3 regions of the Kiloniella antarctica genome follow, and region 3 is predicted to be linked to each of the others. Evidence: predicted binding sites of a transcription regulator. Region 3 holds the regulator's gene; each other region holds the start of a gene.
The links. Region 3 encodes PhoB, which activates phosphate uptake and scavenging genes when phosphate is short. Its sites were predicted from a motif close to TNTCATAAAACTGTCA; they were not measured.

Region 1 (10,007 bases), on a different contig from region 3:
GATCAGTCGGAACGTTTGAAAGATCATCAACATTATTCGTTTCATGCAATGCGTATGCATTTGCAGATAAAGCACCCCAGTAGAGATTACTAAATGCCGTATAAGCGTCACGATCAGAAACTAAACCCGGATTAGCAAGGCTTTCAAAGAAAGTATCAACCCGGTCATACCCAAAGCCCACATCAATATCGAGCGTGTCATTACCAATGATGGGCCCCTCTTCAAACAAACGATGCTCTACCAACAAGGAAACAGCATCACTGCCATCGTTGGGCGCATCACCACTATCACCATCTTGATCGAACAAGGCATGTGCGTACTGGGCCTTTAACCGGGTTCTCTGTTGTCCAAAGCTTTTCTCTAACCCAAGTCCCCAGCCTGAGCCCGTTGCTGCGCTATCCAGATCGGAAACCCCGATACCACTCCCCTCGCCCATACCGTCGTAATATGTTCCTATCAATTTCAGTGCATCGACATCAGTCGAAAAAGGTTTAACAGAGAGGCTAACGCCCTTTAGACGATCTTCGGTACTATTTAGCCCCGTTAAATCAGAAGCACCAGAAACAGATTCAGTACCAAATGCGAACCCCTGCGCTTCAACTCTGCGATCACTCGTGCCTATCCGCACGGAAGCCCCACGTCGATAAAAATCAGAGACAATTAACGTCTCAAGCCCAGTATCGTGATGCCCAAGCGTAAACCCACCAACCATCGTATCCCCTTGATAATTGGCGTTTATATCATATTCACCGATATCAATCGGATGCTCAGTCTGAGCTTGGTCAACATCACTTTGAACCAAGTAATTGGAGTGCCCATCAACAGTCCATTTTCCAGCAGAAAAGCCACCATTCAGATCACCGCTACCTGATAGGGTGGAACGATTGGTCTCATGCCCGATATTCTGTTGGACAACACGCCTGCTAAATTCAGTAAGTGTATCGGCCCGAAAATAAGCGGAACGCAACAACCTTTCGGCCATCTCTACTTCTTCAGAACCATTGGTTAAATCATCCAGACTACCTTGATTTTTCCCTGAAAGATTAAAGCTCCATTTCTGCTTTTCTTCAGATGAACCATCAGCATTTAACGTCACAAGTTTGAGGATATGCTCGCCATTATCAAAGGCTTCTAGAGGCTGATATATAAAATCAGTACCGTCCAGAGAAAGCAAAGAAGTAATATCTATCCCGTCAAGCTCAACGCCAAGCGTAGTAAGGGTAATAATATCCAGGTCATCAGGCAGATCGATTAAAATTTTTGAATTGGAATGCTCTGGCGGCGCAAAATTTGCGACCCAGTCTGCCAACGTCGGTTGAGCAGAGAACGACAATAAAAAAGCTGAGCTTATAAAGGCAGCTAATTTAAAATACAGAACTTTGCTAATTCTTAAGCGCACGCCCGACATTCCCTTAGGCAGAACCTACATAAATCTCAATAATAAGATATTATAGAGATCAATGTGTTGAACAAGAATTCTAGAGTATCAATTGTATCAAGAGATCTTTGCTCGACACATTTTATACACGAATAACTTACACCAAAAGAAATGACAGAGCTGAAAATTCCAGCTCTGTCTTCTCCTAATCACTTATTACGATATTATTCAGGCTCGACTATTTTTAAGCGTTTAGGTTTTTCAGTATTTGGTGAAACCTTATCTAAAGGAGCTCTTTGTGGCTTCATTTTTAAATTTGGCTTTACTATCGATGTGTTAGAGTTTTCCTGCCCCTGATAACCACCTAAACCTGGTGAAGTAAGAACCTTTACTTGTGGCGTGCAACGATGCTTGAAGGTTGCTGTTCCAAAGTCTTTCCATGCCCCATAGCTATCACTGTTTTGGTCTTTAACTTGTGCTTTAATTGTGAGCGAATGGTTGTATGTTTTATTGATCGTTTTCCACCATTTAAATTGGTCTTGGTTCATCTTTTCAATTAGCGGATAATCAAAATCAAAATATCTATTCATTTGATCTGCCGAATTATAGCTACTTTGATTAGAGTTAAAGATCACAAAATTTCCCTCTTCTTCACCGACTTTAAATCTAATGTTACCTTTACCTGTACCTTTATAATTCACACGAATTGTCGGGTTACTATCTGGTACGCATTTTCCAATGTGATGCGGCATATTCGGTTGGAAAGTTGCTTGGGATAACTGAAGTGGTAGATTTTGATTTATTTGATTAGGTAAATTTCCACCAAGCTGCGCATTTAACATCGGCGCCTGCTTCAAATTCGGATCGCCTTCATATTTAATTTGGATTGTGTGATTTTTAGTTTCAAATCCAACAGTGTTATTACCATTTTTACCACATATTGCGGCGAGTGAAATTGGGCGATTAATTACAACTTCCTGATCTAATTTATAAAACTCAATCGCTTCACCACCGCCTTGAACATAGGCTTGCAACTTTTTATCAAGCTCCTTCAAAGCATCAACACGTAAAGCTGGGTGCCCGTTTTTTACCTCATTCAAAGGTACAGTAAATGTGTCTTCTGTGTATTCTGATATGGAATGAGAACCATCCGTATATCCAACATCAATGGTATCATGAAAAAGCGTCCCACTTGTTGATAGTCCCCCAAGACCACCTATTCCAACGCCGCCAAAGTATACATGAGCACCTAGAAACTTAACATTATTTTTATCTTTACAAGTGACCGTGCCACTTATCTTAAAGTTTAACTTATCTTCAAGAACATCTAAATTAATAGTCTTAAAGTTATTGTTTACTGATGTGTTTTTGATATTGATAACAGCAGCATAACCTGGAAAACCCAAATTCACATTATCAACATATTCAGAATTACCGCTTGATGCTGCAAGAACATTACTTGAAATCATCACACTACCGACACCAAGCGTAACAACACTTGCGCCCAATAATATTTTCTTAAATTTATTCATCGTGACTTCCTCGTTCTTAGTATTCAATTTTGATTTCCAAGCATCCAAACGCTTTGGTTACAAGATCTGTCGGTATAAAAAGAAAGAAGGTTCAAAATGAATCATCGAAATCACAATTTTTTTTATCTAAGAATTTTAATGATTATTTTATTCATCACAACTGATTGAAAGTTTGAAACCTTCACTGCACCCGTTCACCATTCTTACAGAAGGTTTTATCTAAATAATTTCAGACAAAGTATCGATTGTATCAACCAAACAATCTCCGCTTTAAAGACCCGGTGACAGACTTTTGTCCGAATGATGGCAACATTATCAATCTAACCGACATTATTGACGGAACATTTTGAAGAAACGGTTATCTCGATATCACCAACAATGGCTACTATCCCCTCATCACCGTCGAAATGATAAGTTTGGAAAAGTCTAGGACACGACTGCGTCACTTTCACTTCAGGGTATCAATTCAATGAATGGGCTTGCAGACAACCAAGAAAACTTAGCCAAATACGTATCCTATGCCCCTAACTGTACGAATAACCTCAGGCTTCGTCGGGTTTGTCTCTATCTTTCGACGCAATCGCGAAATACGAAGATCAATAGACCGGTCAAAGGGCTCCCATCCTCTATCATGAGCCTGTTCCAGTAATTGATCTCTATTTAAGACTCGCCCTTTATTTTCAGCAAAAACCCGCAACAGGCTAAATTCCATCGCCGTAATTGGAACTTCATTGTTTTGGCCATCAAATAATTGCGCACGATCAAAGTCCAATCGACATAAACCAAAACTCATTGATCCCTTTTGCGCGGTTGGTCTTTCTTCGGATATCCCTCCTGGTCTTCGACGTAAAGCAGCCTTAATCCTCGCTTCCAGCTCTCTCAAATCGACAGGTTTTGCTAGATAGTCATCTGCCCCCATTTCCAACCCAACGACCCGATCAATAACTTCGGAAGCTGCAGTGAGCATAATTACGGGCACATCCGAAGTTTTCCGCAAATTGCGAAGAGCTGCCAAACCATCTTCTCCTGGCATATTGATATCCAAAATAACAAGATCAGGCACATATTTTTCTGATGCCTCATACATAGCAGAGGCGTTTGGCGTTTCGACGATGTCATACCCTCTTTCATTAAGGTATTCCCCCACCATTTCACGTAAATGAGGTTCATCATCACATACAATGATCTTGTATCCATTTACGCTCATGAACTCATACCTTTTGGCTCTCTGTTTCTTGAATAAGCCGTTGCAACATTTTTAATAACTCTTTTGGTGCAACTGGCTTTTCTAAATACAAGCATCCTGAATTCTCAATAAACTCTGCTACTGTCGGGCTCATAGCATCACCCGTTATAAAGGCTGTCCGAGGTGCAAGGTTTGGAAACTTCATGGTAATATTACGTAAAAACTCTATGCCATCCATTCCTGGCATCTTAACGTCACTCAAAACCGCGTCATAATCATGTTTTTTTAGTTCAGCTAAAGCAGACTTTGCTGAATTCATTGTGACCACATGATATCCTTCATCACCAAGAATATCACTAATGAGGCAGGCCACATCAACTTCATCGTCAACGACCAAAACGCGGTGATGCCTACACTCTTTTTCGATAGGCTGAGGATCTTTCTTCTCTCGTTTAATATCTTGCGAAGCCTTCATTCTAACACTAAAACATGTTCCTTCATTTATCGAAGACCGAAATGATAAATGACCATTATGCGCATCGACAATGCGGTGGCAAAAAGCCAAGCCAACACCAGTTCCACTCCCCACATCCTTGGTTGTGAAAAAAGGTTCAAATATTCTGGGTTGTATATTTTTGGGAATGCCAACGCCATTATCTACAACATCAATAACAACCTCATTTAATAAGTCATCAAAAGAAGATCGAATAATCAATTTTCCTTTATCTCCCTTATCCGCCAACGCATGTTCAGCATTGATAATTAAGTTGGTAAAGACCTGCGCCATTTGATCATAATCTGCAGAAACAGCGGGGAGATCAGGTGCCAAAGCGAGAGATATCTCTGCGCCAGAAACTTTTATGCCATAACCTGCAACATCCAAAGCCACCTCAACCGCTTCATTGAGGTTACAGTTTTCAACCTGCATCGGACGTTGTCTTGCCATCGCCAAGAATGTTTTAACAATCTTGGCGCAGCGTTCCGCAGCTATCCCAATACGTTCCACCCGGCGCTTAACTTCTGGATCATCTGTTTTATCCTGAAGCATCAAAGCGTAGCCAACAACAATAGACAGCGGGTTGTTTAATTCATGAGCAACGCCTGCCAGTAATCCTCCCAGAGCAGATATTTTTTCATTTTGATGTGCTATTTCGCGTTGTGTTACCAGCTCATCTTGTATTTGAAGCTGTTCGGTAATATCGCGTGTCGAAGAGACGATGACATCTTCGCCTTTATAATCGGTTACACGAGCAGATGTTAAACCCTGCATGATTGTACCATCCCGACGGCGAAACTGTACTCGGTAATCGTCTAATGTTCCTGTAGGAAGTAAGGCATCCAAATATTGTTCTCTATCTTCCGCTTTAATAAAGAAGCTTTTAGCCGTTTCGATATCCCCAAACCGATCACGAGAAGCTGGGGGGAAGTATATGATTTTCCCATCTGATACTCTGGAAACCAAAAAATTTGCCGGGCAAGCTTCTACGATTTTATGTAACAACATATCCGCTTCCCGACGTGCATCTTCCGCATGACGTTGTTCAGTAATATCCCGAATGGTTAGCAGATAGCCACCAAACCCTGTTTTGTGCGTTGAACTCAAAACCAGACGGCCATCCAGACGTGAGGTTTCAATATTTTTTGCATAGCTCATTATGCCCTTAACGGTCTGACTATTCCATTCTTCCAAAGCAAGGCCGCTCGGTAAAAGAAACGCATCCGATGAATTTAAATCCTTTGTAATATCTCGAACACTTCGCCCAGGCAGGAAAACATCATCGCTTTTTTCCCGTAAATTCTCTGGTAAAACCAAATCGGCATACCTTTTGTTGGATAAGACAAAACACAAGTTTTCATCATAAAGTGCGATACCAATATCTAATGATTGGATCGCATCCAGTAATATCTTGAGAGAATGATCTACTTGAATCTCAACATCGTTTGAGTAAGGAACTTTTAAATAGCATGTTCCACCATCTGGCGTTTTATACTTAGACAAAAGAAACTGAACACCCGTTTCTCCCTGTAAGAAAATTCCTTCCCCCGACAACTGCCATTGCTTAAGAAGATTAACTTTATCATTGGGAAAATTGGATAAGTGTGTAAAAGAAAGCAACACCTGTTCAAGAATATCCCGCTCAACCTGAGCATTAAGAAGAGAGCTTAGTTCATCAACAGGAATATTAAGAAAGCTATCATTTATGGATAACAATCTTCCTTCATAATCAAAGGTAGCAAAGCCGGTCTCCATCAGAGATCCCTCAAATATCACTATTACAAATACAGAGTGCCCTGAAACACTCACAATTGTTATCCAATAATTTATTCAATAATTCATTGGGAAGATAAAGAGCTTAGGTATCCGCTTCATTTCCAAGACTATTATTATTTGTATCAATTGTACCAAATCCCAAAAACCTCTCGGCCGACCTTTAGCAGATAAAAAGAGCCCGCTCTTTCCCCCCGCCCTATTTTATTCTCTTCAGTTTTCCGCAACCGCCGAGATATTTTTTTTGATGGACAAATTGTTTCAAAACTTAAAAGTTAATGTTTTTGTTTTCTACAAAAAGTTGAACGCGTTCACTTGCGAAATGGGTTATCCCGAATTGGATCGCCAATCCATTTGTATCGATATCTACGCTTTCCGTTATTAAAACAGGTTTGTTTTTTGATTGTCGTAAAAATTCAGAAGTTCGGCGATCCGGCATATGGGCCGTTATTCTTGTATTCTTCCGCGTATAATCTTCTAAACCATATTGTTTGAGAGCTTCTGTAAGAGATTTTGTCTTCGTAAAAATTTTCTCTATTCCTTTAAACCGGACCGCAGGTAAATAGCTAACTGAATAAGCGAGGGCAATTCCATCAGCTTCACTCACTGATTCAAGTCGTATCACCTTCGTCTTTCCGCTTAGCATAAGCCTCTTCAAAACCTGCTTATTTGCAAACTCTATTTTACTTTCGACAAGATGTTTATCAGGCAGGCGATGCCTTCCAGATACAATCTGAGAAAATCGTGTCCTATTGCCTAACGGATAATCCAGAACAGTCTCTTGGACAAAGGTTCCACGCCCCTGCTCTACTCTCAAAACATTATCTTCAGTAAGAGCCGCAATTGCACTTCGAACGGTATGTCGATTTACCTGGAAGCGTTTGGCGATCTCATTCTCCGTAGGAAGTTTTTCCCCCGGCTTATATGTTCCTCCAGTTATGTCTTGAAGTAAGAACCGCCCAATTTGTTTCCAAATAGCCTCACCCTTTTCCCACTCCATAGCGCTGTCTCCTAAAGTTCATAAAACTTTCATCTGTCGTCAATGGTCTTTGACGAACAAGGCATCTATAACCAATATATGTATAGACGTCTAGACAAATATTGAATTTGTCGATAGGAGAAAAATGTGACCCAAAGCCCAAACCAACGAGCCCAAAGCGATAGCGTTCAACACCGTCAGCATTGGATTTCGGTTTTAGCTCGTAGCTCAACTCAAGAATTAGAATCAAGCTGGAGTTCCTTTACAAAAAAAAGACCAAAATTAAATGAACTGGCTTATCGGTTTTTAAGAAAACCAGAAACCGGGTTGGTCATGGTGCGCGCAAGGGCTGGCGGCGATGGTCAAAAATTCAATCTTGGCGAAATGTCCATGAGCCGTTGCACGGTCTGTATGGAAAACGGGATGGTTGGATATTCATACGTCAAAGGACGCGATCATAAACATGCCGAACTCGCCGCTGTTTTTGATGCCTTGCTACAAGATGAAACGTGGTCTGAACAAGTGCTCGAGAGTGTTATTTCTCCTATAGCCTTACAACAAAAAACACGCCGAAAAGATCGAAAATCCAAAATAGCGGCTTCAAAAGTTGATTTTTTCACCATGGTCCGAGGAGAAGACGAATGATGAAACAAACAACTTTATCTGGATTACAGCATCCCGTTTTTGATTCTACAGCAATTTTTAAAGCCGTATTGGAGGCCATGTCTCGGCCAGGAGAAATATCAAACCTACCAGTGAGCTGCCCAAATCCGGGAAAATTAAACCCTACGATTACAGCGATATTATTAACCCTGGCAGATATGGATACACCTGTATGGCTGTCTCCTGAAATGGACACCCCCGAAGCACGCACCTATTTACAGTTTTATACTGGGTGTCCCATCGTAGAAGATCCAAAAGACTGTCTGTTTGCTATTGTTGATGGTCGAATTGATCCCCCATCTCTTTCGAAGCTACCTTTGGGATCGACAGAAAACCCCGATCGCTCAGCAACAATTTTAATGTCTGTATCTCATTTAGATACTGGCACTGAATTAACGCTACGAGGTCCCGGCATAAAAAATACGAACTCATTCAAACCTACTCCCGTAAATAAGGAGTTTTGGAACTGGTCTCAGACAAACAGAACCTATTTCCCTCGCGGAATTGATGTCATTTTTGCGGCCCCATCAACCATGGCAGCTCTGCCACGCACAACAGAACTGGAGCTCTAAAATGTATGTCGCAGTAAAAGGTGGTGAAAAAGCCATTGAAAATGCTCACAAGCTCCTTGCAGAGAAGAGACGTGGTTCCAGCTCAATTCCCGAACTAACTATCGACCAAATTCGTGAGCAACTTAGTCTATCAGTTGGTCGTGTTATGGCCGAAGGCTCTCTTTACGACGCAGATCTTGCCGCTTTAGCAATTAAACAAGCAAGAGGTGATGTCATCGAAGCCATCTTCTTAATCAGAGCTTACAGGACAACTCTACCTCGGTTTGCTTATAGCAACCCTATACAAACCGACAAAATGCATATCGAGCGTAGAATTTCTGCCACGTATAAGGATCTACCCGGAGGACAAATCCTTGGCCCAACATTCGATTACACCCATCGTTTGTTGGATTTTGATTTGATGGAAACAGAAAAAACACCTGACGAACTAGAAAGAGCTACTCACCCCATTTCAGATGATATGCCAAGGGTACTTGGCAACCTCTTAAACAAGGAAGGTCTCATACAACAAGAAACTATTCATGAAGATGACGACGATGCTCCTGTTGGTGACTTAACACGAGAACCTTTGGATTTTCCAGCCAACCGGGATCTACGTTTACAAAACCTGGCGCGCGGAGACGAAGGTTTTATTCTTTCTCTTGGGTATTCCACCCAACGAGGATATGCCCGCAATCACGCCTTTGTTGGTGAAATCAGATTAGGCGAGGTTGCTGTCGAAATTGAGCCTCCAGAATTGGGTTTCTCAATTGATATTGGTGACATTGAAATTACAGAGTGCGAAACAGTAAACCAGTTTCAAGGTTCAAAAACAGAACCGCCCCAATTCACCCGAGGGTATGGATTAGTTTTCGGGCAAAACGAACGTAAGGCCATTTCCATGGCACTCGTTGATCGTGCCTTACGCGCCGAGGAGCTCGGCGAAGAGATCGTTGCACCTGCGCAAGATGAAGAGTTTGTCATGTCCCACAGTGACAATATTCAGGCAACGGGCTTTGTAGAGCACATCAAACTGCCGCACTACGTCGATTTCCAAGCGGAACTCGGCCTTGTTCGCCGCATGCGACAAGAAAGTAAAGCATCACAAGAACAAACGTCTCAGGCCGCGGAATAAGAACATGTCCAAAAGCAATACACTCAAGTCGTCGTATAACTTTGCCTACCTTGATGAACAGACAAAACGAATGATCAGAAGATCTCTTCTGAAGGCCGTTGCTATTCCCGGTTATCAAGTACCTTTCGCTGGGCGAGAAATGCCGATGCCTTATGGATGGGGTACCGGTGGCGTCCAGGTTACGGCTACTATTTTAGGACCCAACGACACATTAAAGGTTATTGACCAAGGAAGCGACGATACGACAAACGCCGTCAGTATCAGACAGTTCTTTGAGAAAACGGCCAATATCAACACCACTGAAAAAACCAAAG
Region 2 (10,007 bases), on a different contig from region 3:
TCGAGAACGAGTGGATCGATAACAATTTCAACTAACTCATCTCTATCCCCGACTAATTTGGCTTCGAGAACAGTTGGGATAGATTCTAAATTATCCTGAAGCCTATTTGCGATAGAGAGAAGAGCGCGTTCAGGGATATCTCCAGATAGATTAACGACGATGATGGGAAAAAGGCTTAAGTTGACTTCATGAACGGTTGGCTCATCTGCGTCTGCTGGAAGTTCAGCCTTGGCAATGTCGACTTTCTCGCGGACATCTGTCAGGGCAAGATCAATATCTGATCCGGCATCAAATTCCATGACGACATTTCCGCCTCCAAGATAGGAGGTTGAACGCATCTCTTTGACGCCCTCAATACTGCGGAGTTCTTTTTCCATGGGTTTTAGAAGGAGGCGTTCAGCGTCTGCGGGGGAAATCCCTTCATGGTGCATGCTGACGTAAATAATCGGAATTGTGATGTCGGGGCTATCTTCTTTGGGGATTGTCACATAAGAAACACCCCCAGCAATAAGGATAAGGATAAGACCAAGCAAAACCGTTCTTGAACGCCCAAGAGCTGCAGAGATAATCCCATTCATGACTGAGGTACCTCAGATTTGAATTCTTCCAAGGTATTCACATCGATGGGCTTTACTGTTTGGCCATCGATAACAAGTTCTTGACCGACAACAATGAAGGTGACGTTGTCTGGCAAACCTCCGAGCCATAAACCATCAGTCGTATTTTCCAAAATTGTGGCTTCTTTAAACACGACTTCGTTTTTACGATTAATCGTTTTTACGCCAATCGCCCCTGTATCGGCGATGGTCAAAATTCCAGGAGATACTTTATGTGCTTGAGTGTGATTTAAGGTGAGAATGGTTTCAGCGGTAATACCATCAACAATACTTTGATCTTGGTTCGGGACGGCAACTTCAATACGGAAAGTTCGGGTCGTTGGGTTAGCCATTGAGGAAATGTATTGTACTTTTCCTTTAACAATCGCCCCTGTAATTAGCCTGACGCTGGCCGGATGGCCAACGGTAATAAAGGGAACCAGACGTTCACTTACTTCAGAGACAATCAGTATGGTGGAAAGGTCGACTATGGTACCGATCTCATCGCCGATATCGATGTATTCACCAATTTCAACCATGCGATTTTGTAGTATGCCCGTAAAAGGAGCTGGGATAAGGGTATTGGAAAGGTTCACATTAGCTTTGCTGAGTTCGGCTTGTGCAGATTCTAAGGCCGCTTTGCTCGCCGCGAGTTTAGTGTTCGCCTTGAAGCCTTTCTGTGAAAGACGCTTTGATGCTTCATATTCAATAGCACGCTGTTCTTTTAAGGCCGCGTACTCTTTTACTCTTGCTGACCGTTCATTAACGTCAAGTTTGGCAATCAGCTTGCCTGATTCTATTTTTTGACCTTTTTCAACAGTGAGTTCAATAATTTTACCACTGGCTTCACTTTTGATTTGAACAGTTCTGAGTGCCTCTGTTCTTCCTCGAATTGTTAACCGTCGGGTATAGGGTTCCGCGGATAAGTTGTGAACACGAACCGATGGTATGCGTATTTCCTTTGTCAGGTTAACGGGAGCTTTCTTCACCTCAGGCTGAGCTGACTTACCCGTTTCAGAGCCATCAGCAAGTAGCCCTGACATAACCCAGCCAGTAGTTCCAACTGCTAAAATGAATGCGAGGAGATAGGAAACTTTCATGATGCGTGCCTGTTTGAAGTCGTACTGGTTATGTTCTGAGAAGGAAGCTTTTGAAGGAAACTGTCCCTATGCTTTTGCAGATACTCGAGCGATGATTGGTAAACAGTTAAGCCGAGGCCATGACATAATTGTCTGCCGGCAGTTACGGACGTGATGTCACATTCTGACATACGCTCAAGAATATTTTTATAAAACGCTATACGCTGATCGATAAGCAGAGTGACCTGTGCTACGGGGAGAAGTTCCGCGAAATAAAGGACGAAGAAAAAGTCGGATGTAAATTTATCTGGAGCAGGAGGGACCAGAATACTTGTTATTAAAGCGTTATTACCCTTACTGGTCAGCTTATATACCTTCTTGTCGGGGCGTTTTTCTTGTGCCATTTGAGTACAGTCGACCAAGCCTTCGGATGATAGGCGTCCCAGCGCAGGGTAGATAGAGCCAAAACTGGCATCTTGAAAGTGACTAAAGGGGCCTTCTTCAAAGGCCTTCTTGATTTCATACCCACTTGCTTCGCCTTGGTATAATACCCCAAGGCATAAAGTTTTAACATCCATACTCAAATTACCTGCTTTATTTTTGTAGGTGGTTTTCGAAGCCATTTTCACCTATTTATGTTAGATATAGATCGAACCATCATATATCAACCCGATATAATGAATTTTTTATGACAATTAAAACTTTGTCCATAAATTATCTAAAAATTTAGCTAAATACCTAAAATTGAAATGGGGTTGTAACTCAGATATACTATAGTGAAAGGGATGAAAACATGGACTATTCTATACCACTTTCTGGACTTAATTTGCAGGCGCTCCGTGTTGCGGTGTCCGCTAATAATATTGTGAACGCTAAGTCTACAGCATTGAATGGTTCTGAAAATTCGTCCGCAAGAGTACCTTTCACACCAAGCAGAGTTGATGCCATAAGCAATAATCCTGGTGTCGGTGGAATTGTTTCTCAAGTTTCAGCGGGCACACCTCTATCGCAAGTAGGGCAGACGAGTAGTTTTGCCGAAATATTTTCAGCTACTAACGTCAATATTGAGGAAGAACTTGTTAATCAAAAGATAGCTTCTACTGCTTATAAGGCCAACGCCGTCGTAATTCAGAAATTTTCAGAGTTAGATGATACGCTTTTGAGTATTCTTGATAGTAACGAAGATTAAGTGATTACATAGCCTTCGTTCGTTTATTGATTTTGTTTATTTAATTAACTTGAATTTTATTTTAAATTTAGAGATAATTGTTTGGTATATTACATATCTCGTCTTGCCTTGCCGAAGGTATGTTGCCGTATATGTCATGTCTGAGGCTATTTTCGTCGTAAGTATGAAGGTTCAGGTTGCCATGTCTGGAAAAAAGCAAACTAAAGGTCAATTGCCTAATTCTTCTGTAGAATTGGATGGAGGTGACCAGCGACGCTATCAACGAATTTCTGTGCTTTGGTCTGGAGAATATTCAGACTTTGCTGGGATTGAGCAAAAATGCGTAATTTATGATGTTTCGGTCAATGGAGTACAGGCGAAATTTAATCATGTGATCGACATTGGAACGAGGCTTGTGATTAATATTGCCGGAGGAGTTCAGCTTGTATCAGAAGTTGTTTGGTCTCGAGGAGAAAACGTTGGCTTACGGTTTAAAGAAAGCCCTGATAAATTAGCGAGCATAATGGCAGGAATTTTACCGATGAAATGTTTAGAGTACGCTTGATTAATCAATTTATCAGAGTGATTTGAACAAATAGCATACCAATTAAAACAGTGTTTTTTATTCTCTGGGAGAGCCGTTAAAGGGTAACCTTTTCGTTCGTGGTGAAGGTAAGGTATAAGTAATTTTTGTTGCCTGAATATGATTTAATCAAAACTCGAATCTTTGCTTTCTCTCGCTCTTTAGTTGTTTTGGGTGGTGGTCCTCGCCTTCAATGCTCTTGAAAGTTTAAAAATGACGTATAATTTTATTGCTTTTTTTTGCATCTTATCGGTTTATAATGTCTTATTAGGGTGTCGAATTTCCGTCGTGGCGGGTAGCTTAACTAACAGAATTTAAAAGATAAAATATATAAAACCTTACTAAATATGCCTCAGATAAATTCTTACTAATTTTGTATACAATTTTTATATAGGCCGTACGAGGAAATTGACTATGCAACTTGAGATGGATAGCTTAAAACCATCCTTATTAGATTAGGTAACGAGATACTAAAAATAAAAAAAGGCGCATTCCGCGCTTATTTACGACATTTGGGAGGATATCGTGATTAAAAAAGGACTTTTGGCTACTGCGGCTTTCGCAAGTATGCTTGCTATGGGATCTGTATCTGCACAGGCAAAAACATTTGTTTATTGTTCTGAGGGCAGCCCTGAAGGATTTACACCTGCTCTGTACACATCAGGTACATCATTTGATGCCAGCTCACGCAACATCTATAATCGCCTTGTAGAGTTCGAAAGAGGCTCAACAATTATAACTCCAGGTTTGGCTGAGTCCTGGGAAGTTTCCGAAGACGGACTTTCTTATACTTTCCATCTTCGTTCAGGCGTACAATTCCATAAGACGAAATATTTCACGCCTACACGTGAATTAAACGCTGATGATGTTCTTTTCAGCTTCAATCGCCAGTGGAAAGCTGATCACCCTTATCATAAAGTTTCTGGTGGTACTTACGAGTACTTCTCTGGTTATGTAAGCTTCCCAGATATTTTAGAGTCGATTGAAAAAATTGACGATAATACAGTTAAGTTCACACTTCAGAAGCCTGATGCACCTTTTATCTCAAAAATTGCCATTGATTTCGCTTCTATTCATTCTGCTGAATACGCACAACAGATGCTAGATGCTGGTACTCCTGAGAAATTTGACCAAGAGCCAATCGGCACGGGTCCTTTCCAGTTTGTTTCCTATCAGAAAGATGCCTTTATTCGTTATCAAGCAAATGACGATTATTGGTCAGGTCGTGCACCGCTAGACAAACTTGTGTTTGCGATCACTCCTGATGCCCAGGTTGCTTATCAGAAGCTTGCTGCTGGTGAGTGTCATCTGGTGCCTTATCCCAATCAGGCTGATTTGACTTCCATTGAAGCAAACAAAGATCTGACTGTTGATAGTCAAGAAGGCTTGAACGTTGGTTATCTTGCGTTCAACACCGAGAAAAAACCATTTGATGATAAGCGTGTTCGCCAGGCACTTAACTATGCCATGAACAAAGAGGCAATCATCGAAGCTGTATTCCAGGGCGCTGGTAAAGCGGCTAAAAACCCGCTTCCACCAACACTTTGGGGCTATAATGAAGAAATTCAGGATTACCCTTATGATCCTGCAAAAGCGAAAGCTCTTCTTGCAGAAGCTGGTGTTTCCAATTTAAGCACTGATATCTGGGCAATGCCTGTTAAACGTCCTTATAACCCGAATGCGCGTCGTATGGCCGAACTTATTCAGGCTGACTGGGCGGCTGTCGGTGTGAACGCTGAGATCGTTTCCATGGAATGGGGTGAGTACCTTTCCCGTTCACAAAAAGGCGATCACGATACCGTTCTTCTCGGTTGGACAGCAGATTATCCAGATCCGGATAATTTCCTTTCACTTCTTAACTGTGCTTCTGCGAAATCTGGTGGTAACCGCGCACGCTGGTGTAACAAAGAGTTCGATGATCTCTTTAATCAAGCTGTGATTGTTTCTGATCCTGAGAAACGTACAGAAATTTACGAAAAAGCTCAGGCTGTATTCAAGGAAGAAGCTCCTTGGGTTACTGTGGCTCACTCTGTTGTTCACAAAGCTATGAGCAACAAAGTTGTTGATTTCCGTATTGATCCACTAGGTGGCCATGTATTCTACGGCGTTGATCTTCAAGAATAAGATATTAAAATCTTAAACTAAATATGAAACGGGGGGGGTGTAAGCCTTCCCCGATTTTCTTATAAGAGAAGTCAGGATTGCGATGTTTCGATTTATTTTGGCCAGGTTGGGAGTTTTAATTCCCACATTCCTTGGCGTTACTCTTATAGCTTTCAGTTTTATCAGAATGCTGCCGGGTGACCCAATTGAACTCCTTGCCGGAGAGCGTGGGGTTAGCCCCGAACGCCATGCAGAACTCATGGCTACTCTCGGTTTTGATCGACCGATTTGGGAACAGTATTTTTCCTTCTTGTGGGGGATACTCCATGGAGATCTAGGCGTTTCCTTCACAAGCCGCCAACCAGTTTTAGAAGAGTTCCTAACGCGGTTTCCTGCGACAGTTGAGCTTGCTGGTTGCGCTATTATTTTTGCCGCATTGATCGGCTTACCTGCTGGTATCATTGCCGCGGTTAAGCGTGGTTCTGCATTTGATCATACCTTGATGGGAATTTCCCTGACAGGTTATTCAATGCCAATCTTTTGGTGGGGCCTTCTTCTTATCATTGTTTTCTCTGGTCAGGACATGTTGGGGTGGACACCTGTATCGGGCCGGTTATCTGCGCTGTTTTGGATCGATCAAGACACAGGGTTTATGTTGATTGATGCTTTTGTCAGTGACGAAAAGGGTGCTTTCACATCTGCTCTATCTCACCTCATATTACCGACGATTGTTCTTGGAACTATTCCTCTTGCGATTATTGCACGTCAAACCCGCTCAGCAATGCTCGAAGTTTTAGGCGAAGACTATGTACGTACAGCCCGCGCTAAAGGTCTGTCGCCTTTCCGGGTAATTGGTATTCATGCATTGAGAAACGCTTTAATTACAGTTGTTACTGTAATTGGCCTTCAGGTTGGAGTTTTGCTTGCTGGTGCGATCTTGACGGAAACAATTTTCTCTTGGCCGGGTATCGGCAAGTGGATGATCGATTCAATCTCTCGGCGTGATTATTTCGCGGTGCAGGGTGGTATCGTCATGATTGCCTCTATTGTTATGATTGTTAATTTGATGGTTGATTTTATGTACGGTTTGATCAATCCACGTATTCTGCATCGGAGGTAATGATGAGCGAAATTCAAAATACTGCTGATCGTAGTGCAGAGCCCAAAGAAATAAGTCCTTTGCGACAGCAGCTTACAGAGTTTTGGTTTTATTTTTCAGAAAACAAAGGCGCTGTTGTTGGGCTTTTCTTCTTCGTTTTTATTGTATTAATTGCCCTAACTGCAAATGTTACAGCGCCACATTTACCAAACATACAAAATCGCGATTACATCCTGATACCACCATTCTGGCAAGAAGGCGGTAACATCGAATTTCTGCTTGGTACTGATGCTGTCGGGAGAGACCTTCTTTCTCGGCTTATGCATGGCTCACGGTTTTCTTTGTTTGCTGGGTGCATTGTTATTGTTATCAGTTTGACTTGTGGTGTGTTACTGGGGCTATCGGCTGGTTTTTTCCGCGGGATTTACGAAACCATCGTTATGCGAATTATGGATGTTATTCTATCCATTCCAAGTTTGCTGATGGCTTTGGTTTTGGTGGCTATTTTAGGCCCAGGCCTAAGAAATGCTATGATTGCGATCTCTGTTACTTATTTACCGCACTATGTTCGTTTGGCTCGTGCGTCTGCTATTGCTGAGTCTGCGCGTGATTATGTGACGGCGAGTAAAGTTGCTGGTGCAGGTAAAATGCGTTTGATGCTGATTGCAATTCTTCCCAATTGCATGGCGCCGCTTATTGTTCAAGCTTCTCTAAGTTTCTCGACAGCGATCCTGGATACAGCGGCTCTTGGTTTTCTTGGTATGGGGGCACAGGCGCCAGCTTCGGAGTGGGGAACAATGCTTGCGGATGCACGTGAATTTATGCTCAGTGCGTGGTGGGTCGTTACCTTCCCTGGTATTGCGATTTTACTGACAGTATTGGCTATTAACTTGATGGGTGATGGTCTGCGTGACGCGCTCGATCCCAAGATGAAGAGGTCCTGATCCCATGAGTTTATTGGAAATTAGAAATCTCTCTGTTGAATTTCAGACGGCTCACGGTTTATTTCGAGCGGTCGACAGTGTCGATCTGGAAATTGATCAAGGCGAAATGGCGGCAATCGTTGGGGAGTCTGGTTCAGGTAAATCTGTATCTATGCTTGCCTTGATGGGCCTTCTTCCTTGGACAGCTAATATTACAGCTGATCGCATGAACTTTGATGGTCAAGACTTGCTGACGATCTCCAAAAGAGAGCGCCGAAAAATTATTGGTAAAGACATATCAATGATTTTCCAAGAACCTATGACAAGTCTTAACCCATGTTTTACTGTCGGTTACCAGATCATGGAAGTGATCAAGGAGCATCTTGGCGGGACGAAAAAAGAACTTGAAAAACGCGCTGTCGAGCTTTTGGGTTTGGTCGGAATTCCTTCTCCTGAAACACGTTTGCGGGCTTTTCCTCATCAGATGTCAGGGGGCATGAACCAGCGTATTATGATTGCGATGATGATTGCATGTAATCCGCGCCTTTTGATTGCAGATGAGCCTACAACAGCTTTGGATGTGACTATTCAAGCCCAAATTCTGGAACTTCTTGGTGAGCTTCAGAAGAAGCAAGGTATGGCACTTGTCCTGATCACACACGATATGGGGGTTGTCGCTGAAACTGCCGAAGTTGTGAATGTTCAATACGCGGGTCAGCAAGTTGAGCGTCAAGATGTAAAGGGACTGTTTAATGCCCCTCAACATCCGTACACGTATGCTTTGCTAAAGGCTTTACCTGAACGAGCAACGGGTAAACGCCTGCCATCAATTCCCGGTGTCGTACCTGGGTTGTTGGATCGCCCAACGGGTTGTTTGTTTAATCCTCGGTGCGAATTTGCGACGGATAAATGTCGGAGTGAAGCACCTGCTCTTCACAATAAAGTCCTTTGTCATTACCCGCTTGTGGACGGTAAACCAACGAATAATCATCCTGGGACATCTACCTCGTCGGTGATTGGAGGAAATGCGTAATGGGTGTTGAAAAAGTTCTTAAAGCAAATAACCTCAAACGCTATTATGAGGTTAAAGGCGGCCTTTTTTCCAAGGGTGGTACTGTCAAAGCATTGGATGGTGCTTCGTTTCAGTTAGAGGCGGGAAAGACACTGGCTGTAGTCGGCGAGTCTGGGTGTGGTAAGTCCACGCTTGCCCGATTGGTTACGTTAATTGAAAAACCAACAGAAGGCGAACTCGTCCTTGGCGGTATGGATATTTCTTCCGTACATACCAAAGAAGAAAAGGTATCGCTCCGTCAGATGGTGCAGATAGTTTTTCAGGATCCATACGGATCCTTGAATCCACGCCAAAAAGTCAGTGCTATACTTGCAGAGCCATTGAAGATTAATACCAACATGTCGGCCTCTGAACGGCGTGATGAGGTTTTATCTATGATGTCTCGGGTTGGCCTTCGTCCTGAACAGGCGGATCGTTATCCGCATATGTTCTCAGGGGGGCAACGTCAGCGTATTGCGGTTGCCCGGGCACTTATGTTGCGTCCGAAGATTGTGATATTAGATGAGCCGGTTTCTGCATTGGATGTGTCCATTCAGGCCCAGGTTTTGAACTTACTTACAGAACTTCAAGAAGAAATGAACTTAGCCTATTTGTTCATTTCTCATGATCTTTCCGTTGTTAAGCATATTGCTGATGATGTTTTGGTTATGTATTTAGGGCAGCCTGTCGAACATGGTTCACGGGATGAAATTTTCAATAATCCCCAGCACCCTTACACCAAAGCTCTTTTGTCTGCGACACCGGTTGCTGACCCAAATCGGAAAAAAGAACGGATCAAATTAGTTGGGGAATTACCTTCTCCGCTTAATCCTCCTACGGGGTGTTCTTTCCATCCCCGGTGCCCTCTTGCAAACGATCGTTGCAAGGCGGAAAGACCTATTTTGTCTTCGACTTCGTCTGCATTGGTATCTTGCCATGCCGTAGAAGAGGGGAGAAGCTAGCCTGTTGCCTTAGCTCTTCTATATTATAAAATAAACCCGGGTGACCGGGTTTATTTTTGTCTGAAATTTATTGTACACGCCGTGATTTCAAGTAATTAGTACAGGAAAATTGATTTTTGCTTCAGTTAATCAATTTTAAGGAGCGTTGTGATAAGCTGCAAAAATAACATTTAAGAAGGTGTGGACGACAAGTATGAAGGACATCACCTACTCAACAGAATATTTGTGGGCCCGCGCAAAAGAACTTGTAAACGAAGATTATGTTTCTTTATCTTTATTGATGAAGCAATTAGGGAGCCCTGTACCCACTGTTCATTGGAACCTCCCCGAAGATAAACTTCCTCAACCTGAGTTACAGTTTCTCTTTAAGTGGTGGAAAGATAAGAAGGGAGAGAGAATGGCTCCCTCTCCATCTGATGTTGATCCTTTTGAACTCAAGGGAA
Region 3 (10,007 bases):
ATGTTTTGATATTCCTCAAACACAAAACAATGTAAATTAAAAATAAACTATTATTTATCAATACATTATCTGCTATTTTCTTTTCTCGAATCAAAAAATATTCCTTTTTTCGTGTAATTAAACTGTCACAGTAGAGTCACAGAAGTATCGTCGTTGGTAGATATGTTTTGCCTCGTCGAATGATCGACAGCGCATGAAACTCCGGCAACTTGAAAACAAGGTTGCTTTAAGGAGACCTGGAAAATCGGGATGTGCGTATTGAGATTTTAATAACGCTATATAGCGGAGATACGAACGTGATCAAAAAAGTTCTCACTGCGACAGCACTTGCTGGAATGATGATGGCAGTAGCTGGCGCCGCTCAGGCACGCGACCAGATCCGCATCGTCGGTTCTTCAACAGTTTTCCCATTCTCTACTACAGTGGCCGAAACCTTCGGTAAAACTACAGGCTTCAAAACGCCTGTTGTTGAAAGCACTGGATCCGGTGGTGGTATGAAGCTTTTCTGCGCGGGTGTTGGTGTTGAACACCCCGATATTACAAACGCTTCTCGCCGAATTAAGGCTTCTGAATACGAAAAGTGCACAAAAAATGGCGTTTCCATTACAGAAGTTAAAATCGGTTTCGATGGTATCGTTCTCGCGAACTCTAAACAGAGCGAACGCCTGACCCTCACGAAGAAACAAATCTTCCTCGCTCTTGCTAAACAAGTCCCTGTTGATGGCAAAATGGTTGATAATCCATATCAAAACTGGAGCGATATCGACAAAAGCCTGCCAAACAGCAAAATCGAAGTACTTGGTCCTCCACCGACATCTGGTACTCGCGACGCTTTCGTTGAGCTAGCCATGGAAGGTGGTGCTAAGACATTTGAAAGCCTCAAAGCGCTTCGCAAAAGCGACAAAAAAGCTTTCAAAACGATCGCCCACACTATTCGTGAAGACGGTGCTTATGTTGAAGCTGGTGAAAACGATAACCTGATCATTCAAAAACTCGAAGCTAACCCAAAAGCTGTTGGGATCTTTGGTTTCAGTTTCCTTGATCAGAACGCGGACAAAATCCAGGGTTCAATCGTCGAAGGCGCTGAGCCAACTTTCGAAAACATCGCTGCTGGAGACTACGGCGTATCCCGCTCGCTCTACTTCTATGTTAAGAAAGAACACGTTGGTTCCGTACCTGGTATCGAAGAGTTCGTTAAAGCCTTCACAAGCGAAGATGCTTGGGGTGATGAGGGTTACTTGGCTGACAAAGGCCTAATCCCACTACCTACTGCTGATCGTGAGCAGGTTAAAAACTCTGCACGTGGCCTTACATCATTAAGCATGTAAGTTGCGGATCTTTCCGGAATACTGGTGGCTTGATTGCAAGTCGCCAGTTTCTGGTGCAATAAAGTAAAGTTATTAAACTAGGTTCCCTCGCGGGTAATGTAATTAAATGGAACAGTTGGCTCTTTTCTTCGCTTTGCTTTTCCTCACAGTACTGGGATTTATCCTGGGAAAAGGGCGAGCAGTCGCGTTATCTGGACAATCAGATCAACCTCTCCACTCCAGACTGCCATACTATGGGCTCTACACAGCTATCTGGTGCGGGCTACCAAGCCTTCTAATAATGGCTGGCTGGATGATTTTCGAGCCCCAGATCGCTGAAATTTTAGTTAAATCTCAGCTTAAAGAAGCCAATGCCTCTCTCTCGGCTGACCAACTTACGCTCTTTATCAATGATGTTATCAACTTTGCATCGGGAGGCATTCTCACCCGAGATCCAGATGCGAGTATTCTAAAAGCCGCGGAGAGTTACCAACTCTTCAAACAAATCAGTTACTTTGCTATGGCTGTTGTCGCAATATCAGTTTCATTGGCAACTCTCTTTGGCAGCCTCAAAAAAATCAATCCTAACCTTCGCGCCCGAAATCAGGTCGAAAAGGTTATCTCGGTTGTCATGATGATTTCTTCTCTGATAGCCATTTTGACCACACTTGGGATTGTGCTTTCCCTTATTTTTGAGACCCTTCGTTTTTTCGAAAAAATTCCATTCTTTGATTTCATACTTGGAACCCACTGGAGCCCTCAAACAGCTTTGAGAAGTGATCAGGTTGGCGGTTCCGGATCCTTTGGGGCCATCCCGCTCTTTGCAGGAACCATGCTCATAACCTTTATCTGTATGGTTGTCGCAATTCCTGTTGGTCTTATGTCTGCAATCTATATGTCGGAATATGCAGGTAAAAAATTTAGAGCTTTTGCCAAGCCAGTCCTCGAAATACTCGCAGGCATTCCAACCGTCGTATACGGTTTTTTTGCTGCACTAACAGTTGCTCCCTTTTTTAGAAATACAGGCACTCTTATTGGGCTTGATGTTTCTTCTGAATCTGCTCTGGCAGCAGGTGCAGTAATGGGCATCATGATCATCCCCTTTATATCATCCTTATCAGATGACGTTATGAACTCTGTTCCGCAATCCTTGCGTGATGCTTCCTATGCCATGGGCGCAACCAAATCAGAAACGATCACCAAGGTCATTATACCAGCAGCACTCCCCGGAATTGTCGGCGCAATTTTATTGGCAATGAGCCGCGCCATTGGCGAGACAATGATTGTGGTAATGGCTGCAGGTCTCGCCGCAAATTTAACCGCCAATCCTCTAGAGGCCGTAACAACCGTAACAGTTCAAATTGTAACCCTTCTCGTCGGCGATCAAGAGTTCGACAGCGCCAAAACCCTCGCGGCCTTTGCCCTTGGCTTACTGCTCTTTGTCGTCACACTTGTCATGAACGTAGTAGCCCTTAAAGTGGTTCGTAAATATCGTGAAAAATATGACTGATAACACGCCACACCCCGAAGATTTGTCCACAGGGGCCAGCCCCTTGAAGATTAATCCTCTACTTTTGAAAAAACGGAATGCACGTGAGACTCGTTTTCGTCTCTACGGTCTCACAGCAGTTCTCACCGCTGTATTGGTGCTCTGCCTTCTACTGACGTCAATTATCTCCAAAGGTTATACCGCCTTTGAGCAAACCTACATCCTTATTGACGTGCGCCTAAACACTCAGACGATTGATCCGAAAGGGACAAACAGGTTAGAAGATCTTGCTGCCGCCAGTTACAAGGGTCTCTTACGTGATGCCCTTCGTGAACAGTTCCCCGGTATTGATGGCAGACGTGAAAAACGTCAGCTTTATGGTATTTTGGGAACCGCAGCTGATTATGATGTCCGCGATGCCGTCCTCGATAATCCTAAACTCGTGGGTACGACGGCAACCATTGCTGTGAAAGCCTCCGACGATGTCGATAGCTATTTTAAAGGCTATATTTCCCGCGATGTCCCCGAAGACAATCGAAAGATAAAGGATGTTGAACTTTCCTGGCTCGACACGTTCGAGACTGATGATCGTATTATCAAAAAATTTAACATGGATTTCTTTACCAACGGAGACTCTAGAGAACCAGAAGAAGCCGGTATTCTCGGCGCCGTTATAGGATCTCTCTATACTCTGGCCATCACTCTCGCGCTCTGTTTTCCAATCGGAGTATTAACCGCGATTTACCTTGAAGAATTTGCCCCGACAAACAGATGGACTGATATTATTGAAGTAAACATCAACAACCTTGCGGCTGTACCTTCAATAGTGTTTGGCCTTTTGGGCTTGGCAATTTTCTTGAACTTTTTTGGCTTACCCCGTTCTGCCCCTCTCGTCGGCGGAATGGTATTAGCTCTTATGACCTTACCAACAATTATAATTGCCTCACGTGCAGCTCTCAAAGCAGTACCTCCATCAATACGAGAGGCAGCTCTGGGCATTGGTGCGTCGCGAATGCAAACGGTCTTCCATCATGTGCTTCCACTCGCAATGCCGGGTATTCTGACAGGAACTATTCTTGGCATGGCACAAGCCCTCGGAGAGACAGCACCGCTTCTTATGATTGGAATGGTGGCTTTTATCGCAGATATTCCGGGTAGTATGGGGGATGCTGCCACTGTCCTCCCCGTACAGATATTTCTCTGGGCCGATAGCCCTGAACGTGGATTTGTAGAAAAAACTTCAGCAGCCATAATGGTCCTGCTGGCCTTCCTTGTCGTTATGAACGCAATCGCAGTTATATTGCGTAAACGTTTTGAACGCCGCTGGTAAGCTTTAAGGAAAATAGGAATGTCCTACGCTATGGATATGCAAAACTTTAACACCATCAATGAACCCCTTACATCTGAGCCTAAAATAACAGCTCGTGATGTCAGCGTATTCTATGGTGCAAGCCAAGCCTTAAAGTCCATTAATTTGGATATAGGGGCCAACGAGGTAACTTCTTTGATCGGCCCGTCGGGCTGTGGAAAGTCAACTTTTCTACGGAGTTTAAATCGCATGAACGATGTGATTGAAAATTGCGTGGTCGAAGGTCGGATTAATCTGGACGGCGTTGATATTTACAATTCCGGTCTGGACCCTGTGCTGCTTCGTGCGAGGGTCGGCATGGTTTTCCAAAAACCTAATCCCTTTCCGAAATCAATTTATGATAATATCGCCTACGGCCCTAAATTACATGGGACTGTGAATAACAAAGAGGAACTCGAAGAGTGTGTCGAAGAAAGTTTGCGTCGCGCAGGTCTCTGGGATGAAGTAAAAGATCGCCTCGACAAACCCGGTACCGGTCTCTCAGGCGGACAGCAACAACGCCTTTGTATTGCCCGTGCCATTGCGATCAACCCTGAAGTCATCCTTATGGATGAACCTTGTTCTGCTCTAGACCCCATTGCCACAGCAAAGATCGAAGAATTGATCGATGAGTTGCGCAAGAGATTTACGATTGTAATCGTAACCCACTCCATGCAACAGGCCGCAAGGGTCTCACAAAGAACTGCTTTTTTTCATATGGGCGAAGTGGTTGAAGTCGGTGAAACAGACAGACTCTTCACCAGCCCCCAAGACGACCGTACACAAGGTTACATTACTGGACGTTTTGGTTAAGGATTATAGATATGCCAGATACAAAAGACCATATCGTCAGTTCTTTCGATAAAGAATTACGCACCATCCATGAAATCATTATTCGTATGGGGGGCATGGCGGAAAACCAGCTCGCTGAAGCTGTTGACGCTCTCGTTCAACGCGACAGTGCCAAGGCAGAGTTAGTAAGAGCAGAAGATGCAAAAATCGATGCCTTAGAAGAAGAGTTAGAATCAGCAGTTGTGCAATTAATCGCCCTTCGCCAACCCGTAGCAAACGATTTACGTGCGGTTATTTCCGCCCTCAAGATCTCTTCTGATCTCGAGCGGATTGGCGATTATGCCAAAAACATCGCCAAGCGCAGCATCGCCATCAATCAGATGCCCCCGCAAAAATCGGTTACAAGCATTATGCGTATGTCTCGGCTTGTTCAAGAAATCGTCAAAGATACTCTTGATGCATTTTCTAACAGCGACAAAGACAGAGCAATTGACGTCTGGCACCGAGACGAAGAAGTTGATGAAATGTACACTTCTTTGTTCCGTGAGCTTCTCACTTACATGATGGAAGATCCACGCAACATTAGTGCCTGTACCCATATGTTATTTATCGCAAAAAACATCGAACGCATGGGAGATCATGCCACCAATATTGCCGAAACTATTTACTATCTATCCACAGGTGCGCGCCTAGAAGGCAAGCGACCAAAGGGAGACCGTACTTCCTTTCAGGTGCTCAGTCCAAATAGTGATGCGCCCGATAATAATGACAGCGAAATAGAAATTTAATACAATGGAAAAAAAGGACCTTTCCATGAAGCCTCTCGCTTTGATCATCGAAGATGAAATCGCCCTGACAACCTTGCTTCGCTATAACCTTGAAAAAGAAGGTTTTCGCGTTAACGAAGCTCATGATGGCGAAGAAGCTCTACTCCGTGCAAAAGAAGAAGCTCCAGATCTGATTTTACTAGATTGGATGCTTCCTTTGCTCTCAGGTATTGAGGTTTGCAGACAACTTCGTCGCTTGCCAGAAACCAAGGGTGTCCCGATCATCATGCTCACCGCACGCGGTGAAGAAACAGACAAGATCAGAGGTCTTGATTCTGGCGCAGATGATTATATGACCAAACCCTTTTCTCCTGCAGAACTCATTGCCCGTATTCGCGCCATCATGCGTCGCAGCAAGCCAGAAACAGTTACTGAAGCTTTGGCATTTGAAGACATAAATATGGACTTGGCAGCCTATAAGGTTTACCGCGGTGAGCGTGAAGTCCACCTCGGCCCAACCGAATTCAAACTGTTACGTCACTTGATGCAAAACCCAGGACGTGTCTTCAGCCGAGAACAGCTATTGGATTCAGTCTGGGGTCATGATGTGTACGTAGAGCCACGTACCGTTGACGTACACATCAGACGTCTGCGTAAAGTATTGAATGAAGGTCCCGAACTCGATCTTATTCGGACGGTACGATCCGCTGGGTACGCTCTGGATAGAGCCAAAGCCGCTTGACCCTTTGAAATCATATCAAAATTTCTAAAAAATGGCCGTGTTTATCACGGCCATTTTTTGCTTATAAGCCATTTTATGGTCTTATCTTTATTCTTTGTTTAGCAAGGCTTCATCACTCTAAGAGAATACAGAAGATAGTGCGAACACTACATAACTCATTGTTTTCTTGCACTCGATATGGATGACACCAACTCCTTCTGTTATCCTATCCTTCTAATCAAAATCTTAGAGGTAAGATCGTGAAGAATATCCATTTTCTGATCATAAGCAGTTTCATTTCCCTGTTTCTGCTTACCGGATGTGGTTCTCAACCAAAGTCCCAAGCCACGTCGGCTCAACCCTCGGCCACGGTTTCCTCCCCTAATGATACAGCTCAACAAGAAAATGCTTACTTTCTCACGGACAATAAAATGGCGCGTCTTGAAGCAAGGGAATATCCCTGGAGTGCGCTTGGTCGCCTAAATGTGGCAGGTCGCCACTTTTGTAATGGCGTGATGGTCGGCAAAAACAAACTTTTAGCTCCTGCTTCATGTCTCTATGATTTGGTAGAAGGCAGATGGTTTCAGCCAAAGGAAATGGTTTTTGTTGCGGGCTATCAAAGGGACGATTCAACAATTTTTTCTCCTGCTGAAAGTTACCAAATTGCACAAGGATTTGTTCCAAAGAATCAAAACTTGAAATCCATGCTCAATAACTGGGCACAGATCAGTCTCTCTCTCCCGCTCGGAGATCACACAGGATGGGTCGGTGTTCGCAATCAGGTAACCAGACAAGACCTGACTATGGTGGCGGGTTATCGCCGCGGATGGGAACATGTACAGGCACTTTTCCCTTTGTGTAATCCATCCGATACCCTCAAAAATAAGTGCCCCCAGCATAGTGATGGTCCCCTGAACCGTTATATCATAGAAGAAACTGGCCTCTCCCTCGCGCCAAATCATCCTATTTCTGCGCAAACCATCGCGCTTTGGAACTTACCAGCCTCACCGCAAGCCCCAACACAATTCAACTATGTCTCCCCGATTCCCAAAGATAGTGTGCAAAGGCTGCTGGTCGACTTGGGATATCTGGACCAAAGCTCAACCGAGATCTCGACGGCAACGTCAGAGGCTCAACAGGACCTTGGGGGTGCTCAAAATGGTCAGGCAGATATCAACACGCTCTATCTTCTCCTGAGAGAACTAAACCGCCTCCGCAATGGCAGCCCGTCATCATAAATTTGAGAACAAAGATATTGGACAACACGGATTTATAGTTCTGATTTTTGACTCTAGGACGCATAGGGCGGTAAAAGCCTTCACGACAGAGAACTGCATTAGGATGACTTTCCACAGTTTATTTGTCGATTCTTACATCAATTTTGCGAGTTAACATAGTGACGTTAATCCTGGCCCCGATGGAGGGGCTCGTCGATGCTCAAATACGCGCCGTTCTCACCGCCATCGGTGGGGTTGATCGCTGCGTGACCGAGTTTATCAGGGTTAACGATCTGGTCTTACCCCCAAAAATATTTTACCGTTTTGCCCCAGAACTACACAACAATGCCCGCACAGCTTCTGGCACGCCGGTGTCCATCCAGCTTCTTGGCAGCAATGCCCCTGTTATGGCTGAAACCGCGGCACTTGCGATCAAGCTGGGTGCACCAGCCATTGATCTCAATTTTGGCTGCCCTTCCAAAACCGTGAATAGAAACAAGGGCGGATCGGTCCTTCTTAAAGAACCAGAACTTATACATTCGATTATAAAAACCGTGCGAGAAGCGGTCCCCGAACATATCCCCGTCACGGCGAAAATGAGATTGGGATACGAAGACAAGTCTTTGGCACTGGATAATGCCTGGGCAATTCAAGACGCAGGTGCCACGGAGGTCTGCGTTCATGCCCGCACAAAAGTTGAAGGCTATAAACCGCCCGCCCATTGGGAGTGGATCGCCCGGATACGAGAAGCATTAAAAATCAACGTGGTCGCCAATGGGGATATTTGCTCTCTCGAAGATTACCTGCGCTGTCGGGAAATCAGCGGCTGTGAAGACGTTATGATCGGGCGTGGTCTAATGGCTTGGCCGGACCTTGCAATGGTCATTACCAACCACCGAAAAAATCAACCTCTTAATCCCATGGCGTGGGAACAGCTACTGCCTATTGTTCAAAATTTCTATTACGAAGCCAGCCAACAACTCCCCCCTAAACACGGTCCCGGTCGTCTCAAGCAGTGGCTTAAATTTTTAAGAAATCAATATCCCGAAGCACAAATACTGTTTGACGAAATCAGAAGTATAAAAGATCCACAGCTTATTACAGAGACTCTCAATTCTATGAGTTTGAGAAAAGCAGGTTAGGCCTTTTACTTACAACAGATGCCAAAACTGATTTTCAAGCGCCAATTGCAAGGATGAACATTTATTTAAAAACTCTTTCCAAAAGAGATTCTCTCTTTTGCCTTTTTTCTAAGCGTATCAAATACAAAACCATGAATATTGCAGGAATTCCCATTACCGACGCATACAGGAAAAATGTGGTGTAATCAGTGGCATCAACAATTAAACCTGAAAATCCGGAAAAGAACTTACCCGGCAATGTCATTATTGAACTAAACAATCCGTATTGTGTTGCTGTGAAACTTTTATTTACCAAGCTAGATAAGTAAGCGATGAAAGCTGTTCCTGCCAAACCAGCGGTAAAGTTGTCAGCACCGACAGTAAATGCAAGCACAGGCATGTTATGTCCAGCTTGAGCAAGAAATGCATAAAAAAGATTAGTTATGACCACTAGAACAGCGCCTAGTAAAATGAGCTGTAACATGCCCATCCTCATTAACAATGCACCACCAATATAAGCGCCTGCCATGGTCGCAAAAAAACCAAATACTTTTGTAACATCAGCAATTTCAGTCTTGCTATAGCCCAAATCAACATAAAGTGGGCCTGCCATATTGCCCATAACGATATCACTAATCCGATAAATACAGATGAAAACCAAAATAATTACCGCTGTAGATCTGTTTCGAGCAACAAACTCTGAGAAAGGTCTTCCTACTGTTCTATATGTAATTTCAGCAATATCTTTTACCGCGCCTCTACCCTTGGATAACCGATCTTGAAGAGTTACTTCCCACTCAAGTTGAGACTCTTCAGTGTTCGTTTCGATCACAGGCTCTCGCACGACGAAAACTGTTATAACTCCAACACTCATCAAAACGGCCATCGCCTGATATGTCGCGAACCATGAAGAGTATTCTGCCATATACAATGCCCCTGCACCGGCCACTAACGCGCCAAGACGCCACCCTAATTGATAGTTAGCCGCCATTGCTCCCTGGTGTTCTATGCCAATAGCCTCAATTCGATAAGCATCAAGCCCGACGTCTTGGGTCGCAGACGAAAAAGCAACAATCAGTGCGAATATCGCCATTTGAGCTAAATCTTGTGTAGGATCTGTCATCGACATTCCCACTAACCCAACGATAATTCCAACTTGACCAAGGAACATCCATGATCGTCTGCGTCCTAATCGTCCGAGTAATGGAAGGCGGTAATTGTCAGCAAGAGGCGCCCAAAGTACCT

Region 1: phnF (phosphonate metabolism transcriptional regulator PhnF) is a predicted target of PhoB. The motif match lies at 7,382-7,397, and genes of this name have one in related genera.
Region 2: ACFSKO_RS19875 (flagellar basal body rod C-terminal domain-containing protein) is a predicted target of PhoB. The motif match lies at 2,354-2,369, and genes of this name have one in related genera.

What each region holds. Positions count from the first base shown of each region.
Region 1 covers NZ_JBHUII010000004.1:1,274,474-1,284,480, forward strand. Annotated here, with positions in the region: gene ACFSKO_RS12945 (hypothetical protein) at 1-1,399, opposite strand, end outside; gene ACFSKO_RS12950 (hypothetical protein) at 1,603-2,910, opposite strand; gene ACFSKO_RS12955 (response regulator) at 3,410-4,117, opposite strand; gene ACFSKO_RS12960 (hybrid sensor histidine kinase/response regulator) at 4,122-6,347, opposite strand; gene phnF (phosphonate metabolism transcriptional regulator PhnF) at 6,634-7,365, opposite strand; gene phnG (phosphonate C-P lyase system protein PhnG) at 7,492-7,989, shown strand; gene phnH (phosphonate C-P lyase system protein PhnH) at 7,986-8,579, shown strand; gene ACFSKO_RS12980 (carbon-phosphorus lyase complex subunit) at 8,581-9,693, shown strand; gene ACFSKO_RS12985 (alpha-D-ribose 1-methylphosphonate 5-phosphate C-P-lyase PhnJ) at 9,698-10,007, shown strand, end outside.
Region 2 covers NZ_JBHUII010000013.1:265,230-275,236, reverse strand. Annotated here, with positions in the region: gene ACFSKO_RS19890 (efflux RND transporter permease subunit) at 1-578, opposite strand, end outside; gene ACFSKO_RS19885 (efflux RND transporter periplasmic adaptor subunit) at 575-1,696, opposite strand; gene ACFSKO_RS19880 (PadR family transcriptional regulator) at 1,693-2,298, opposite strand; gene ACFSKO_RS19875 (flagellar basal body rod C-terminal domain-containing protein) at 2,469-2,864, shown strand; gene ACFSKO_RS19870 (PilZ domain-containing protein) at 3,046-3,408, shown strand; gene ACFSKO_RS19865 (ABC transporter substrate-binding protein) at 3,994-5,550, shown strand; gene ACFSKO_RS19860 (ABC transporter permease subunit) at 5,633-6,649, shown strand; gene ACFSKO_RS19855 (ABC transporter permease subunit) at 6,652-7,572, shown strand; gene ACFSKO_RS19850 (ABC transporter ATP-binding protein) at 7,577-8,584, shown strand; gene ACFSKO_RS19845 (peptide ABC transporter ATP-binding protein) at 8,584-9,564, shown strand; gene ACFSKO_RS19840 (PAS domain-containing protein) at 9,758-10,007, shown strand, end outside.
Region 3 covers NZ_JBHUII010000001.1:893,316-903,322, forward strand. Annotated here, with positions in the region: gene ACFSKO_RS04255 (PstS family phosphate ABC transporter substrate-binding protein) at 297-1,328, shown strand; gene pstC (phosphate ABC transporter permease subunit PstC) at 1,435-2,817, shown strand; gene pstA (phosphate ABC transporter permease PstA) at 2,810-4,126, shown strand; gene pstB (phosphate ABC transporter ATP-binding protein PstB) at 4,157-4,957, shown strand; gene phoU (phosphate signaling complex protein PhoU) at 4,969-5,724, shown strand; gene phoB (phosphate regulon transcriptional regulator PhoB) at 5,729-6,445, shown strand; gene ACFSKO_RS04285 (hypothetical protein) at 6,685-7,662, shown strand; gene ACFSKO_RS04290 (tRNA dihydrouridine synthase) at 7,821-8,783, shown strand; gene ACFSKO_RS04295 (AmpG family muropeptide MFS transporter) at 8,845-10,007, opposite strand, start outside.